DNA from 2 places in the Peribacillus sp. NPDC097284 genome. Region 2 is predicted to be linked to the other one. Evidence: riboswitches for the same ligand, from Rfam matches in the RefSeq annotation. Region 2 holds a riboswitch; the other holds the start of a gene.
The links. Region 2 has a riboswitch for preQ1 ahead of queC (7-cyano-7-deazaguanine synthase QueC). Riboswitches for the same ligand answer to the same signal wherever they lie in the genome.
Positions count from the first base shown of each region.

Region 1 (8,510 bases), on a different contig from region 2:
CTTTTCCAACGCCATTTTAGGAGCCGCCCATGCGATTTCCCATGCCATCGGCGGAAAGTACCTGCTTCCGCATGGGGAAATCAATGCAATCCTTCTCCCCCATGTCATGGATTTCAACCGAATTGCTTCCCCTAGGCGATTCAGCGATATTGCGGAAATCATGGGAATCGACACACGGACCTTAACAGAGCAACAATCAGGCGCCGCCGCTGTTGCCTTCGTTCGGGAGTTATCCCAAGATATAGGCGTGCCTCTAAGTTTAGGGGATGTCGGCATTACTACGGATATGATTGAACTAATAGGCATGACCGCTATTGATGATGCCTGCATGATTACAAATCCTCGTGATATGTCCATAGAACAGATTAAACAATTGCTCCTTACAGCCCTATAGGAGGTGCAACCATGAACAAAAATGAAATGATAGATTTAATGACCGGTGTACGGTCTTCGAAAAAAACATACTACACTGAACTAAAGAAGACCGTCGATGAGTTAAAAAAGAAGAATCTACAACTTGAAATCATGAATGATATTACCAAGAACATGAACGGAGACTTGGATATTCATCTTATTCTTCGAAATGTAGTCGATAAACTAAAACGACTGGTCTCATTTGATGACTGTCATTTCATTATTTTATATGAAGAAGATCCGACTCTACTCCATATATGCCCTAATGAACCATGCGAGCTTAACATTGAATCCAAAGACCAATTACATTCGATAAAGGAACCGATCCAGATAAACGTCGAGATGCTCCCTACTTATCCAGAAAAAGAACAACTTCTGTCCCTTCAGATAGAAACGCTCCTCTTGATTCCTATGTACGGAAAAAATGAAGAAATCGGGATTTTAACCTTCGGCAGGAAGAATAACACAGCATGGCTCAAAGAGGAGTTAGATTTTCTAAAGCAACTATCCAATCAGCTAGCGCTAACTTTCGAAAATGCTCTGCTCTATATGGAAGTACTTCATTCTAAGCAGGAATGGGAGGATACCTTTAAGGCGGTAGAAGATATGATTGTCGTCTTTGACCGGGAGGGTGGGGTCTACAAATCCAATGATGCAGCCAAGGATTTTTTTGAATTAGAACCTTTGAAAAAGGCATCTCAAGCTCTCATTCAAGAAACCTTCTCACTTGATAAGCCAGGGTTTCAGGAACTCCTTCTTCAGCAAGGAGCCATAATGGAAATGCACGCCTACCCCATTCAAAACAAGGAACAGCAAGTATACGGGGTTATCGCTTATTATAAAAATGTTACCGAAAGAAGAAAAATGGAAGCTCAATTACTTCATGCCGACAAGCTAGGGGCCATCGGTGAAATGGCAGCGGGAATAGCCCATGAATTGAATAGTCCATTAACCGCCATCATTGGTAACTCTCAGCTTTTATTGAGAAGCACACTTCCGGAACACCATGATTACAACCTGCTAACCGATATCCAAAATTGCGGCGACCGATGCAGGCAAATCGTAAAAAGCCTGCTTACCTTTTCACGGCAGGATGAATACAAGTTCCACTATTATTCTATGAACGAAGCCATCCACCAAGTTTTGAACTTGCTGAAGTTCCAACTCGAGAAGAAACAAATATTCATTCACCTTTCCCTACAGGAAGACCTGCCGTACATCAAGGGCAGCCAACAGCAGATTGAACAGATTATCATCAACTTGTTATTGAATGCCAAGGATGCCTTGAGTGATCTTGATGAATCAGCCCCAAGAACAATCACCATCCAGACCTTTTTAGAAGAGGAATATATGATCGTCCAGGTGGCTGATAATGGGACAGGAATTGAAGCCGAGCGCCTCCCTCTTATTTTCCACCCTTTTCATACGACAAAAGACCGCGACAAGGGGACTGGACTGGGGTTGTCTGTTAGTCTTGGCATCGCGAAAGATCATGGCGGCAAAATTGACGTATGGAGTACGCCAGGCCAAGGAAGTATATTTTCACTGAAGATCCCCCTACCGACAGAAGATGAGAGGAGTGAATAACATGATTCATTTACTTGTAGTGGACGATGAAAAAGAGGTGGGTACCTTTTTATCCCGGCTTTTTACGATGAAAGGATACAACGTACACGTCATACATAGTGGAAAGGACTTTTATGCAATCGATTTTAATCAGGAGCATTATGATGCTGCGATGATTGATTTGAAGCTTCCCGATTGTGACGGCCTTTCCCTTTTACAACATCTCAAACAAAAACAACCTCGTTGCAAGGCACTCATCATGACTGGTTACAGCACAGTCAAGACCGCCGTCCGCGCAATGAAACTTGGCGCAAGTGATTATATGGAAAAACCCTTTGCCGATATTGAGATATTAGAAAAGCAGATTGAAAACCTCCTGAATGAAAACACGGATGTGAATCAGCATTTCTTTCAGAAACTGGCCAGGGACTCCGGTCTCATCGTCGGTGAAAGTGTCATAATGAAAGAACTGACAGAAATGGCGTTCAAAGTCGCTCAAAAATCGGTTAATGTCTTAATAGAAGGGGAAACGGGAACGGGTAAAGAGGTGCTCTCCCGCTTCATTCACTCAGCAAGCCCGCGTAACCACGAGCCCTTTATCGCGATTAATTGTGGAGCCATTTCAGAATCCCTGCTTGAAAGTGAATTATTCGGCCATGAAAAAGGCGCATTCACCGGTGCAACCCAACAACGAAAAGGCTTTTTTGAAATAGCCGGAAATGGAACCCTTTTCCTTGATGAAATTGCTGATGCCAGTCCAGCCATCCAAGTCAAGCTTCTGCGGGTCTTGGAAACTAGGGAATTTATGCGGGTCGGAAGCAGTGGGACATTACGGACCAACGCACGATTGGTAGCTGCCACTAATGAAAATCTTCAGCAAGCAGTAGAAAACAATAAGTTTCGGGAGGATCTATTTTACCGCCTGAATGTTGTCACTCTTGAAGTACCAGCATTACGTCATAGAAAAGAGGATATCCCTCTCCTTGTCGAGCATCTGGTCGAAAGGAATGGTCAGGCAGATGTATCCTTTTCACAAGAGGCTATCGAAAAATTACAGCTATACGACTGGCCCGGAAATATACGTGAGCTATCTAATACCGTGATGAGAACCTTAACCCTCGCAGATCATGGACAGGATATCACTGCGGACGATATCGTTCTCCCTACCCATCAGGTCATTTCACCCAAGAAACAAGCTACAATGGATCTTCACTCTCCTGAAAACCCTCTCGAAGAATGGCGGAAGAAACTTGTAGCCGATTTTAATGAAAAAGATGAGCTGACGCTTGAAAACATACTCTTGGAAATCAAACAGTTCGAATCTACCATCGAAAAAGAGCTCGTCCTGCAAACCCTTCAAAAAACGTATGGAAACCGGAATGAAGCCGCCAAGCGCCTACAGATTTCAATGAGGAAATTACGTTATATACTAAATGAAAAAAAACATACCTGACTCGTATATGAACAAGGGTGCCCCCATTAATAGGACACCCTTTCATTTGTTTCTATTCCAATGTTAAAACGATACGACCGTTAATTTCACCCTTTTCCATCATTTTAAACACATCATTGATTTCATCAAGCGGTCTTGTTTCAATATTCGTCCGTACTTTTCCATCTGCCGCAAATTGAAGAGATTCTTGTAAATCTTTTCTTGTACCAACGATTGAACCTCGCACCGTTACCCCATTTAATACCGTATCAAAAATAGGGATAGGAAGTTCATCATTCGGCAATCCGACCACGACGAGTGTTCCGCCTCTTTTGACTGAACTGTAAGCCTGTTCAAATGCTTTTTTCGTTACGGCAACAGAAATAGCTGCTTGTACGCCACCAACTTTATCCTTAATTGCTTGAACGGGATCATTCTTCAACCCATTCACTGTATAATCCGCTCCTAGTTCTTTTGCCAGCTCAAGCTTATCATCTTGAATATCGACGGCAATGACATTGAATCCCATCGCCTTCGCATATTGAAGCGCAACATGCCCAAGTCCGCCAATACCATAGATTGCGACCCAGTCCCCTGGTTTTGCTTCTGAAACCTTAAGCGCTTTATACGTCGTCACACCTGCACAGAAAATTGGGGAGACCTCGGCAAAATCTAGCCCTTCCGGAACCTTGACAACATATTTTGCCGGTGCCTTACAATATTCCGCATATCCTCCGTCCACCGAATATCCTGCATTCAGTTGATCCAAGCAGAGCGTTTCACGGCCCGTCAAACAGTATTCACAGTCGCCACATGCCGAATAAAGCCATGGAATCCCTACTCGGTCACCGACTTTCAATGTTGTGACGCCCTCTGCTACCCTCTCGATAATCCCTACTCCTTCATGTCCAGGAATAAGCGGGAGCTTTGGCTTCACCGGCCAGTCGCCATGTGCTGCATGTAAATCCGTGTGACATACGCCACATGCCTTAATTTTAACTAAAATCTCACCATACTCTAAATCCGGAATCGGTACATCCTTTATTTCAAGCTCTTGTTTAAATTCATTGACGACCGCTGCCTTCATTGTTTTAACATCCTTCAATGTTTTCGATTCCACCGTACTTGTCCCCTGATTTACATTCATGATTCTATTCCTCCCTTAGGTCCGTGTTTTTCTCACTTCCACTTATTTATAATGCAAGTGCCATGCCAAACAGAAAAGTGCAATCAAGTTAGGTTCAAACATAAATCCTAGCCGAAAATTCGGCCCATTATGACAGAAATCCGGCTCAATGATGACGAAAACCAGTTCGTATATTGCTGGAAAAATGGTTCACCCTATAAAGAGGAGGTGTACAATGGACACATTTGAAGAAGCCTATGAATCCTACAAACAACAAGGAACGCCACAAGCGAACCAACAAGGTGGGAACGACAAAGAAGAAATTGTCGCCGTACGGAAGAATGAAGAGGATAATATCATCGCCATCAAGACAAATACCGGAAGGGAACTGGACTATCCCACCGCTCTTTCAGAAGCCAAGGCTGGTGCACTCGCAAACGTAGATGTCTTTCATAAATATGGTCGGGACATTTTGCGAAGTGAGCCTGATGGCATTAAAGAAAATAATCTGGATGAACTGCCTGAATTTTAAAGACCGAGAAAAGCTGCCTTCCATTCAGGCAGCTTTTTTCCGCAACAAAAAAAGAACCGCATACTAACAGGTTCTCCTAACGACTTCCTCAAGGTTTTCCGGGATATTGAAAATGGAGCAACCAGCACTCTCCCTTTTTCTCCAATCCTTCTATCTGTTTACCATTCATAATGATAGGACTCAGATATTTCCAGCAAGCGGCCACAGATTTCGACCACTTCTATGATTTCAATCCAAGACATATCCATCCCAAGTTCATTAGCATGCGAAATCTTATCCCGTAACTTCCTGATGGCATTGGCATCTTTCTTCCCTTTACTTTTGGATGGGATTTGAAAAAATGTTCTCAACTCTTTATCTTTATGAATAATGTCGAATTTATCGCTAATTTGTAGACATTCAATTAAATTAATCTCCTCATTTTTCTCCATTCTCCTTTCATATAATTCACTTGCCTTATGTAGACGATCCTCACTAATCATCGGATACCAGCTTTCACCCCCGAATCGATGCATGATAATATCACTAAGTCTCATTTCCAATAAAGTGATATAGCCAAAAATCAGCATCCTGATTGGTGGTTTTTGGAGGTCGGCATGCGTGATTAACTTTTTGATTGAATTATTCTCTAACACGAATACCCTCGTTTTCTTCTTAAAAATGCCTAACAATTGGATCAAGGGCGTTGAATCCGATACAAGTTCCCTTGGGGAAAAGAGCTTCATATAATCCGAAATGTTCCCTTCGCCAAGTTCATGTCTATCGATATAACCAACGATTTCCCCCTGGTCTTTCACGGCCAATGTATCAAAGTGTTTTTCCTCCATTACATTTTTGATATCAATGGCCGATTCATCTTTTCCACAAAACTCAAACTCTTGGGCTATGCTTCTGACCGTGATATTTTCCTCATATAGATTTTTAAGACTGTGATAACTACTATTATTGTTTTTGTACTCTACATTGGACATCCATGACCCTCCATCATTAGCATTCTATCCTAATTCATTAGAACCTAATAACTCCCCACTATCAGAAATAAGTCCACATGAAGTGGACTTTATTCCTTCATTCAAATGATATGTTTCTGCATATCTTCATTCACTTCTTGTTCCCAGTCCTTGCAAACATCTACCCAGTCCTTTGCTTTTGAGAATTGAAATAAATCCCCGAGTGAAAGTTCAATGGCTGAGTTCGCGCTCCCGCAAGCCGGGAAAACTGTCTCAAACCGTTTCATCGAAACATCCAAGTAAACATCCAGTTCATTTGCCAATCCAAATGGGCAGACACCCCCGATTGCATGTCCGGTCTGTTCAAGAACTTCTTCTGGAGATAACATCCTTGCCTTGAACCCAAACATTTTCCGGAATTTCTTATTATCGACTTTCGCATCTCCAGCGGCCACGACCAAAATTGCTTGGTCTCCTTCTCCCCTAAATGACAACGTTTTGGCAATGCGCGCGGGTATAACCCCGATTGTCTCCGCAGCTTGGTTTACTGTGGCACTAGATGTTTTGAATTCCATCACATCATGTTCCCTGTTCCATTGTTTAAAGTGGGCCCTAACACTCTCGATTGACATTTACTTTCATCCCTTTCCTTTAACTCTTTTTATGAATCGTACCATTCTTCACTATAGTAAAGCAAAATCTCTTTCCTTTATTCTAAATATTCAATATTTCGCATAAAATCTTGAAATTGACGAAAGAGGCCAAAATACGATACTATTAAACTTCGGGCAAAAGCCTAACGTGGTTCGTAACCATCCCACGATAAAAAACTAGGGAGAGAAAAATATGAATATTCGTACGCTCGCGATAAATGGTCTATTGGCTGCCATCTATATCGCTGTCTCATTCGTGCTTCAGCCGATTATGTTTGGGGTGCTTCAATTCCGCATTCCCGAAATGTTGAATCATCTTATTGTATTTAATAAGAAATATATATCCGGCATAGTCGTCGGTGTGTTCATATCGAACCTTTTCTTTTCACAGTTAGGGGCATATGACTTGATTTTTGGGGTCGGGCAATCTCTGATAGCCTTATTGCTTGTCATCTTTTCTTCCCGTTTCATAACGGGCATTAAGGGTCGAATGGCCATGACCATCATCATATTCACGGTTACGATGTTCCTAATAGCCATAGAATTGAATCTAGTCTTAGGATTGCCATTCTTAATAAGTTGGGCAACAACAGCAGCCGGGGAATTCCTCGTCCTACTGATCGGGGCACCCATCATTTATATGATGAATAAAAGAATTCAATTTGGAAAGTTGCTTTGAACTCACTGTGCATAAAGTAAAAGAACATTCTATATTCAAAGAGCTGTCTGCTACATGCAGCGGCTCTTTTTTTCAACCATACTCAAAAAAATTGATAAATGGTGGTGACTTTTTGCAGAAAAAAATACTGATGTTACTCGTCCTTCTGATTGTAGTAACATTCATCGGGCTAAATTCAGAATTATTCACGATGATTTGGAATAGCGACTTGGAATCCGTGATAGCCATATTGACAGAAAATCTCCTTCTTACCTTTGTAGTGACGTTCGTTTTGATGATCATTCAGAACTCCTTTACTGTCATCCCCCTGATTTTACTTTTAACAATTAATGTAACGATCTTTGGCTTTGCATTCGGGTATCTATGGAGTTGGTTAACAAGCGTGGTCGCGTCAGGAACCATTTTCTATGCTGCCAGGCACTGGTTCCAGTCATTGATTTTAAGAAAGATGGGTACCGACTCGCAGGATTCCGTCAAGGATCATGGGTTTATGTATGTCTTTACCGGTAGAATTTTCCCTTTCATACCGACAAGTTTAATAAACCTTGCAGCTGGAGTTAGTTCCGTCACCTTCAAAGATTTCTTAATGGCAACAGCATTAGGCAATCTCATCTACTTCTTCTTTCTCTCTTTAATTCCATATGGAATTCTTTCCGTAGAGATGAATCAATATACATTGATTGTACTCGGTTTCCTGCTCTTAACCTTTTTCCTTATCTACAAGCGCTTCAAGAAAAAAAAGAACCTATCACTCTTTAAGAAAAACAGGTAACCTTGCTGCCTGTTTTTTTGTGTGGAATCGTATATTTTCAGCCAATAGTTTGTTAAAATGTGTATGTATTTCAGCTTTGAAATGTCGGAGAATTCAGGGAGACCCATATGCCGAGACGTATCATATTAGTAATCTACATTCTTTCTGGAATGACCACATTACTTGTTTTCAATTACTATTTAATGAATTCCTTGAATACTAAAGAGGCGTTCCTTCAACTCCAGCGAGCAGAAGGGTTCATCTTTGTCCTATTAATCGGTTTGATTTTATTTCTCTACTTATCTAAAAGAGAAGAGTTCAAACAACTAAAAGAAGAAGAACAACTTCGAAGTACCCTTATTAACTCAATGGTAGACTTTGTGAATTTTAAGGATGGAGAAGGTAGA
Region 1 covers NZ_JBIWCZ010000004.1:287,629-296,138, forward strand. The annotation lists gene ACIQXU_RS11300 (iron-containing alcohol dehydrogenase) at 1-394, shown strand, start outside; gene ACIQXU_RS11305 (sensor histidine kinase) at 406-2,001, shown strand; gene ACIQXU_RS11310 (sigma-54-dependent transcriptional regulator) at 2,003-3,433, shown strand; gene adhP (alcohol dehydrogenase AdhP) at 3,486-4,499, opposite strand; gene ACIQXU_RS11320 (DUF3892 domain-containing protein) at 4,774-5,070, shown strand; gene ACIQXU_RS11325 (hypothetical protein) at 5,229-6,041, opposite strand; gene ACIQXU_RS11330 (YbaK/EbsC family protein) at 6,143-6,652, opposite strand; PreQ1 riboswitch class I at 6,816-6,860, shown strand; gene ACIQXU_RS11335 (QueT transporter family protein) at 6,867-7,352, shown strand; gene ACIQXU_RS11340 (TVP38/TMEM64 family protein) at 7,465-8,124, shown strand; gene ACIQXU_RS11345 (ATP-binding protein) at 8,232-8,510, shown strand, end outside.
Region 1: linked by a shared signal. The riboswitch ahead of ACIQXU_RS11335 (QueT transporter family protein) and the one ahead of queC (7-cyano-7-deazaguanine synthase QueC) in region 2 are both predicted to bind preQ1.

Region 2 (8,510 bases):
GGACTTGCGGACCATATTTCTCGCGAAAAGCCTCCAAGCAATAGCACTTATCTTCTTCTTTAGTATCATCCACCAAGCGCATTCCCTCCATTATTGATCCGCTTTTCAAGCCTTACATGGATTTTCCCCAATAGAATGGCCCCCATTGACTGAATGACCGTTTTGACAATAATCTGACCAACAATCGCGGCAGGTACAGAGGACCACGGCAAGATGTTCGCCCCCAGTGGACTAAGCCCAATCACCACAAATATTGCCGAATCGAAAAATCCTCCAACTACCCCTGAGTAAAATACCCTCCAACTTAATGGTAGCTTCAATCGAGTATATATTTCCGTATCTGCCGTTTCAGCCACCACGAATGAAAGGGCGGAAGCAAATACGATTAATAATGTATCGCCTAACAAGAATGATACACTGGCTGATAAAAGTAATGCCAGGATAATGCACAGATAAGTCCTTGCCCTGCCAAATTTATTTTGAACTAAATCACGGAAGATGAAGGTCCCTCCGATCAACAATGTCCCCATCGGGATGATGAACATACCAAATTGCAATGGCATAAATGCGGCTGTGACCACATTCGCGGTCACAATGGACAATAAATACAATAGAACTCTTAACATTTCTTACAATCTCCTTTTATAGGAAAAAACAGCACCCTAAGAAAGAGTGCTGTTCTCCTTAGTTTTTTTGAGAGGGTAGCTAGAACCTCTTCCGCCTCAAGCGGATTATCTTTTTTCCTTTTTTATCTTATCTTGGATACGGGGGTAAATCAAGGTTAAAAGTACCCCCTCACGTATCTAAATGTAAAGAACATATAATAGAAGAGAAACGGCATTCAATAGAAAGTATGACTTCCCCACCCTTTTCCTTACACGCCCCGTTTATTTCCCCAGATATACGTATGCAGCTGGGGGAGCACCTTCACATCATTCAGTTCGTCATCGGCAATCACCCGATTAATTAACTGTTCATATTTTCCCAACAGTTCACTGACCAGCTGCCGATCGTCCGTCGTCACGCTGTCATCATTGCCTACCTGCAGGTAATAAGGAATGCCTGGATAGCGGGCATGTACATTCTTCGCATATTGATAATCAGCTTCATCAAATACGACAATCTTCAAAGAGATTTGATTTTCATCCCTTCTATTGGAAAGCTTGGATAGGATATCATCAAGCACTTCAAAATCGGTCTTCATCCTTGAACTTGGCGGTTTTGGTGATATCGTCAGTTCATCAATATCGAGAAACCAATCCTGCCACCGGCTACCTTGTGTCTCCACGCCAATTCTGATGTTCTTCTCTTTTAAAAGGGTGATTAACTCAGCCATATTCTTCAAGAGGCCGGGATTGCCCCCGGATATCGTCACGAAGGAGAAACCCTTGCCTCCCTTGAGTTTTAGCTCCTCCCATATTTCTTCAGCTGTCATCTGGACGATATCTTCCTTTCCTGTCCCATCCCAAGTGAAGGCGGAATCACACCAAGCACATGAATAGTCGCACCCAGCTGTCCGGACGAACATCGTCTTTTGCCCGATGACCATGCCTTCCCCTTGAATGGTCGGCCCGAAGATTTCCATGACGGGCAGCTTACTCACAGTTCATCCACTCCCGTCTTGCTTCAGCATAACTCGTCGGCGTTTCATAAAGACGGACAAATTCAACCCTAGCCCCTTTATAGTCCTTGTTTTGCAGGGCATCAGCCATCTTTTCATAAATCCAGACGACGATATTTTCAGCTGTTGTATTCATAAGTGGCAGCGTTTCATTCAAATAGCGGTGGTCAAGATGAATGTCGATTTCTTTTTTCCAGATTTCTTTGATGTCGCCAAAGTCGATCATCAACCCACGGGAATCATTATAGCCGCTTATGCCAAAAATGACTTTATACGTATGGCCATGCAGATTCTTGCATTTCCCTTCATAATCATGAAGATGATGAGCTGCATCAAACGTGAATTCCTTGCTCACGAGCACCCGTCTTTGATGATAGTTCAATTGATTACGATGAATGTCCTGTTCTATTTTTTGAAGCTTATCGACAATCTTGAACCCATACATTATAGGTTCACCTGCCGTCTAATCACATAGTCATCCAGACCCTTTTTTCGAAGCTTGCATGCCGGACACTCCCCACAGCCATCTGCTATGATTCCGTTATAACAAGTCAGCGTCTTTTCACGAACGAAATCAAAGGCACCCAGTTGATCTGCCATTTCCCATGTTTCTTCTTTATTCAGCCACATAAGCGGCGTATCTATAACAAAAGACTGATCCATTGAGAGATTCAAAGTGACATTCAACGATTTAATGAACACATCCCGGCAGTCTGGATATCCGCTAAAGTCCGTCTCACAAACACCGGTTACAATATGCTTCGCCCCAATTTGGCTTGCAAGCACTCCTGCGAATGACAAGAACAGTAAATTCCTTCCCGATACGAATGTAGACGGTAACTCCCCTTCTTCCCCGTCCGCCACAGCAATGTCACTTCTCGTCAACGCGTTCGGCGCCAACTGGTTCAACAACGACATATCCAAAACATGATGGGGGATGTCCAGTTCCTTTGCAATATTCCGCGCACAATCAATTTCCAAGCTATGACGCTGATTATAATCAAACGTCACTGCCTCCACTTCCGAAAAATGCTTCATGGCCCAGAATAAACACGTCGTACTGTCTTGTCCCCCACTAAACACCACTACTGCCTTTTCTTTCTTCAACATTATGAAAAACTCCTTTTTTACGGAAAAAAGCAGCACCCTAAGAATAGAGTGCTGCTTTTCCTTAGTTTTTTTGAGAGGGTAGCTAGAACCTCTTCCGCCTAAAGCGGCTTATAATCTTTTCTCTATAATCATAACGCAATATATGGAATCATATCAATATATTCCATAAAAACAAAGAGATTCCCTGTCTTTTCAGCCCAATTTCCCCTTTTCTCTTTAAATATCGGTCCCCATTTCCGATAAACAGAAGGTAAACTAATCTACCGAAAAAGGGGCCGTACACTTGAAAAAGATTAAAACAAAGGTATTGTTAGCATTTATGCTAGTCATATCTTTATGCATCATATTAGGAGCCTATAGTATTTACAGCAGCAATAAGTCTCTTAAACATTCTAGAGATATCATCGACCATGAATTGCCTCTTCTTATTAAAGATGAACAATTACTCTATAACCTTTCGCAAAGAATGGCATTTGTTAGAGGGTATATCCTATTTGGAGATGAACAATATAAAGAGGATTTCCTAGCTTATACCGAAGAAAGCAAACACATACAAGAAGAGCTATTAGCCTTATCCGACTCTGAGAGAACGAAAGAAATCATTGAAACAAGCATTGATTGGAGAACCATGATTGAAGAACGCGTCTTTACCCAGTATGAGCAAGGAGATGAAAAACAGGCGAAAGAAATATTGCTGAATGAAGTAGCGCCCATAAGCACGGAAATAATGGATGGCTTCAAAGAGCTCGCTTCCGAGCGCGAAAAACTGATCGTCACTTCCGGAGAGACCGTCATCAGCAGTGGAAAATCCGTTAAAACGACGAGTATCATTTTATCCATCATTACAGTCATAGCAGGAATTGGCCTTGCCCTTGTGACAGCCAACCTCATTACCAAACCGATCCTAAGGATCCGAGACAGGATGAAGCTAATGGAAAAAGGTGAACTGAACCATGCACCACTTAAGCAGACATCAAACGATGAACTCGGGGAATTGACGTTTTCCACAAACGAGATGCAGAGAAACCTTCGCAATATCATTGAAAACATGCTGAATGTATCCGAATCCGTTACAAGCAAAAGCGAAGAGCTGACCCAATCGGCAAATGAAGTGCAACAAGGAAGCAGTCAAATTGCAACCACTATGTACGAGCTGTCAGAAGGCTCTGAGTCACAAGCCAACCAAGCAACGGAAATCGTCCGTATGGTGGAAGAATTCTCAGGAAAGATCCAAAAGGCACACAGTGAAGGAGAAGAAATTTCCCAAACCTCCACCGAGATCCTGTCCTTAACAAAAGAAGGAACAACCATGATGCACAAATCCGTACAACAAATGCAAACGATTGATAGGATTGTGAAACAGGCAGTCGATGAGGTAAAAGGCCTTGATTCACAATCCCAGGAAATTTCAAAGCTCGTTCAGGTCATACAGGACATTTCCAATCAAACCAACTTACTCGCTTTAAACGCAGCCATTGAGGCGGCACGCGCCGGCGAACATGGAAAAGGATTTGCCGTCGTCGCCGAAGAAGTTCGGAAACTCGCGGAACAAGTTACAGATTCTGTGGGTGACATTACTGGAATTGTTACAGCCATTCAAACAGGTTCTAAAACCGTCGTTCACTCCTTGGAAGATGGATATACACAAGTAGATGAAGGCACCCAACAAATTACCATTACCGGCCAAACCTTTGAAACCATCAATCATTCAGTGGGAGCCATGAGCACAAAATTACAACACATAACCAATGACTTACACTATATCTCTACCAATAGCATAAAAATCAACCAGGCCGTCGAAGACATTGCAGCCGTTTCCGAAGAGTCAGCAGCAGGCATTGAACAAGTATCTGCTTCAGCACAGCAATCCAGCTCTTCAATGGATGAAATCACCAATCACGCCAGTGAACTTGCATCATCGGCAGAACAGTTAACAGACCAGGTTAAAAGATTTCAATTATGATGAAAGCCGCTTCCCACACCTACCTTGTGGGAAGCTTTTCCTTGCATGCATTTAGCTATTCCTATGAAGTTAATAACAAATATATCCTCTTCATTAAAATTGTTTCAATATAGTGAATACGGGGAATAAACTAATAACAACACAAAACAAACTATAATAAAAAATTCACCATGAATCTTATACAGAGAGAAATAATTCAACTCACACTATTATTTTCTGAATATTCAATGTATAATTAATATTACTCCAGTAATATTTACATCAGTAAATAGTAGAATAACTACTTCCTCTCTAGAAGTGTCAGCACACTTTTAAAAAGCATTTGAACCAACTCTTAATTACTCTCATTCGAAACCCGATCAACAGGAGACTCTCTAAACAGACGAGATGACCTTACATCAATATCGTATTCCAAATCCAGAGAACTAAGTCTATATAATCACCTTTACTATTTTTTATTTCCTATTTTATAATAAGTGGTTAATTTCCACCTAAAGTATGTTACTATTAACCTAATACTTTTTAACCAAACAAGGAGGAATTCATATGAAACGATTTTTCAAATTCATAGCAAAGTTAAACGAAGGGAAAGCCCAAGACGAATTCTTTCGCAACGAATACGAAAATTACTTGAAGATGAATTCTGCCGATAAAGGAAACAGAAGATTAGCCCCTATGCTTTATGTTATAGATGGCGGTAAAAAGGACTCACATACTGAGCTTTTAAATAGAATAAAATCTAGCTAAAGATAGCATCATCTTAAAATTGATTCGAGACTATGAATTTACAAAAATTACTCTCATCTATAAATAATATTTCATTTGATCCCTTATTATAAATGAATGTAAAAATACTCTAAAAACTCAGAATTTATTCTGGGTTTTTTTTAGTTCTACTATTAACACTATATTAATAGAAGAAACTAGTCTTTTTTTTAAAAACCCTCATTTCCAAAAACTTTTAAGAGAAGGATTTTGACAATTTATTGATGTCACCTCATAGCCCCTCGGGTATTTCATATTAAAAAAACCCAAAAAATATGGGGGGTGATTTTACTCATCTTTATCCAATCCCAAAAAAGTAGCACTAAATGAGTCATTAGAATCAAAATACAGGAATAAAGAAAAAACAAACTAGTAGATTAGAAAATAAACGCACAAATAGGTATAAACAATTATAAAACAGGAAGGATCGTCTACATTAAACTCCTACAGTAGATACTAGGAATTGGGTTTTTATCCTTATAAAAAGAATTCATTATCCTATAAAAATTATTTTTTATTCTCCATCTCATAATAGAATCATCATGAAATGGGGAATCCATAGAGTATTTGTCCTTACATGAATATTATAGCCATTAGTTACTATTACACTCATTTATAGTTTAATTTGGAAATTATCAAAATAAGCTATCTTGCTATAGAAAAACGACCCTTGCTTAATAAGTTTAAAATCATGTAGTGTGTATTCAGTAAATCAAATATATAAAAAAAGAGAGGTTAAAAAATGGCACCGATATTTATTTGTGCATTATTTTTGCTTGGCTATGGCATAGTCGAACAAAAACGCCATCAAAAGCGTCTCGACTCCATTCCCGTACGTGTCAACGTAAATGGGATCCGAGGGAAATCCACTGTAACACGTCTGATTACAGGTGTGATCAAGGAAGCGGAGTACAAGACAATAGGAAAAACAACCGGAACTTCCGCAAGAATGATTTATTGGTTTACGGACAAAGAAAAACCGATCATACGTCGTCCAGAAGGACCGAATATCGGGGAACAACGTCGCGTAGTTAAAGAAGTAGCTGACTTAGGAACTGAAGCATTAGTTTGTGAGTGCATGGCCGTGCAGCCTGACTATCAACTAATCTTCCAAAATAAAATGATCCAGGCCAACATTGGGGTTATCGTAAACGTTCTTGAAGATCACATGGATGTCATGGGACCAACATTGGATCAAGTTGCAGAAGCATTCACTGCAACCATACCCTACAATGGGCATTTAATAACCATCGAGGGCGAACATTTAGAATATTACAAAGAAATTGCCAAACAACGTAATACGAAGGTAATCGTAGCCGATAACTCAAGGATCTCAGAAGAATTTCTACGTGAATTCGACTATATGGTATTCCCTGATAACGCCTCCCTTGCCTTGGCTGTTGCAGAAGCATTGGGTATCGATGAGAAAACGGCATTCCGTGGCATGTTAAATGCACATCCAGACCCAGGGGCCATGCGTATCACTAAATTTGGAGATGCTAGGCAACCGACTTTCTTCGTTAATGGATTTGCCGCCAATGATGCGTCATCTACATTGAATATTTGGGACAGGGTAAGTACCTTCGGATACAGCACGGAAGCTCCTATCGTAATCATGAACTGCCGTCCTGACCGTGTGGACCGTACAGAGCAATTTGCAAGAGATGTATTGCCTTACATAAAGTCCGAAATCGTCATTGCCATCGGTGAAACTACTTCACCAATAACGAAAGCATTTGAGCAAGGAAAATTGGATACAGTAGAGTATTGGGATTTAGAAGAATGGTCAACGGAAGAAATCGTTGCCAAACTGCGCCCAGTCATGAAAAACCGAATCGTTTATGGGGTCGGTAACATTCACGGAGCAGCAGAACCCTTAATTGACGCAATCATGAAAACTAAAACGAAGCAAAAAGCGAGTTAAGTAGGAGGAACCTTAATGTTTGGATCGGATTTATACGTAGCCCTAGTACTAGGGGTAACACTGAGCCTTATTTTTTCAGAAAAAACGGGTGTTGTGCCCGCCGGACTTATCGTGCCAGGTTATTTGGCATTAGTTTTTGATCAATGGCAAGTCATGCTGGTTATTATTATAGTAAGTATCTTAACTTATTTCATTGTCGCTCACGGTCTTTCAAGATGGGTAATCTTATATGGAAGAAGAAAGTTTGCCGCAATGATGATAACGGGGATTTGTCTAAAACTCGTATTGGATTTCGTCTACCCCGTCATGCCTTTTGAAATCTATGAATTCCGTGGTATTGGTATAATCGTCCCTGGCTTGATCGCTAATGCCATTCAAAGACAAGGAATGCCATTAACACTCGGCAGCACGCTTTTATTATCCGGAGTAACTTTCGGTCTAATGAACGTGTATTACCTATTCTGAGGTGGATAAAATGAAACGTACTTTAAACGCAAAAGAAAAAACACTTATCTTTACAAAGCGGACGAAGAAAAAGAATCTCAAATACACTGCAATCGTTCTACCGATATTGATCATCGTCTTAGTCGTAACATCTTGGTTGGGACGCACGAAAGACGTGGAGGTTGTTGCATCAAAACCAAACGATACCCTTACAATGTCAATGGTCGGAGATATCATGATGGGCCGTTATGTCGAGGAAGTGACAGACAGCCATGGTTTTGATTACCTCTTCCGTTACATGAAGCCCTATTTCAATGCTTCGGATTATGTAAGTGGAAACTATGAACATCCTGCTCTAGCAAAAGATGTATCGAAATATGAAGAAGCTGATACAGCCATTCGTTTAAATTCGTATGCAGATGGTGTGGAAGCTGTTAAAAATGCCGGATTTTCTGTCATGACCCTTGCGAATAACCATATGATGGATTTTGAAGAACAAGGATTACTCGACACAATCGATGAATTCGAGAATGCCAAAATGGATTATGTTGGTGTAGGTCGGAATATTACAGAAGCGAAAGAAAACATCAATTACCAGGATGTTAAAGGCGTACGTATCGCTACTCTTGGATTTACCGATGTATATGGTAAAAATGCGGTAGCCAAAAGTAATCAAGCCGGAT
Region 2 covers NZ_JBIWCZ010000001.1:700,072-708,581, forward strand. The annotation lists gene ACIQXU_RS03510 (VUT family protein) at 66-626, opposite strand; PreQ1 riboswitch class I at 679-721, opposite strand; gene queE (7-carboxy-7-deazaguanine synthase QueE) at 875-1,603, opposite strand; gene queD (6-carboxytetrahydropterin synthase QueD) at 1,596-2,066, opposite strand; gene queC (7-cyano-7-deazaguanine synthase QueC) at 2,066-2,728, opposite strand; PreQ1 riboswitch class I at 2,787-2,829, opposite strand; gene ACIQXU_RS03530 (methyl-accepting chemotaxis protein) at 3,015-4,694, shown strand; gene ACIQXU_RS03535 (hypothetical protein) at 5,241-5,441, shown strand; gene pgsB (poly-gamma-glutamate synthase PgsB) at 6,202-7,383, shown strand; gene pgsC (poly-gamma-glutamate biosynthesis protein PgsC) at 7,399-7,848, shown strand; gene ACIQXU_RS03550 (CapA family protein) at 7,859-8,510, shown strand, end outside.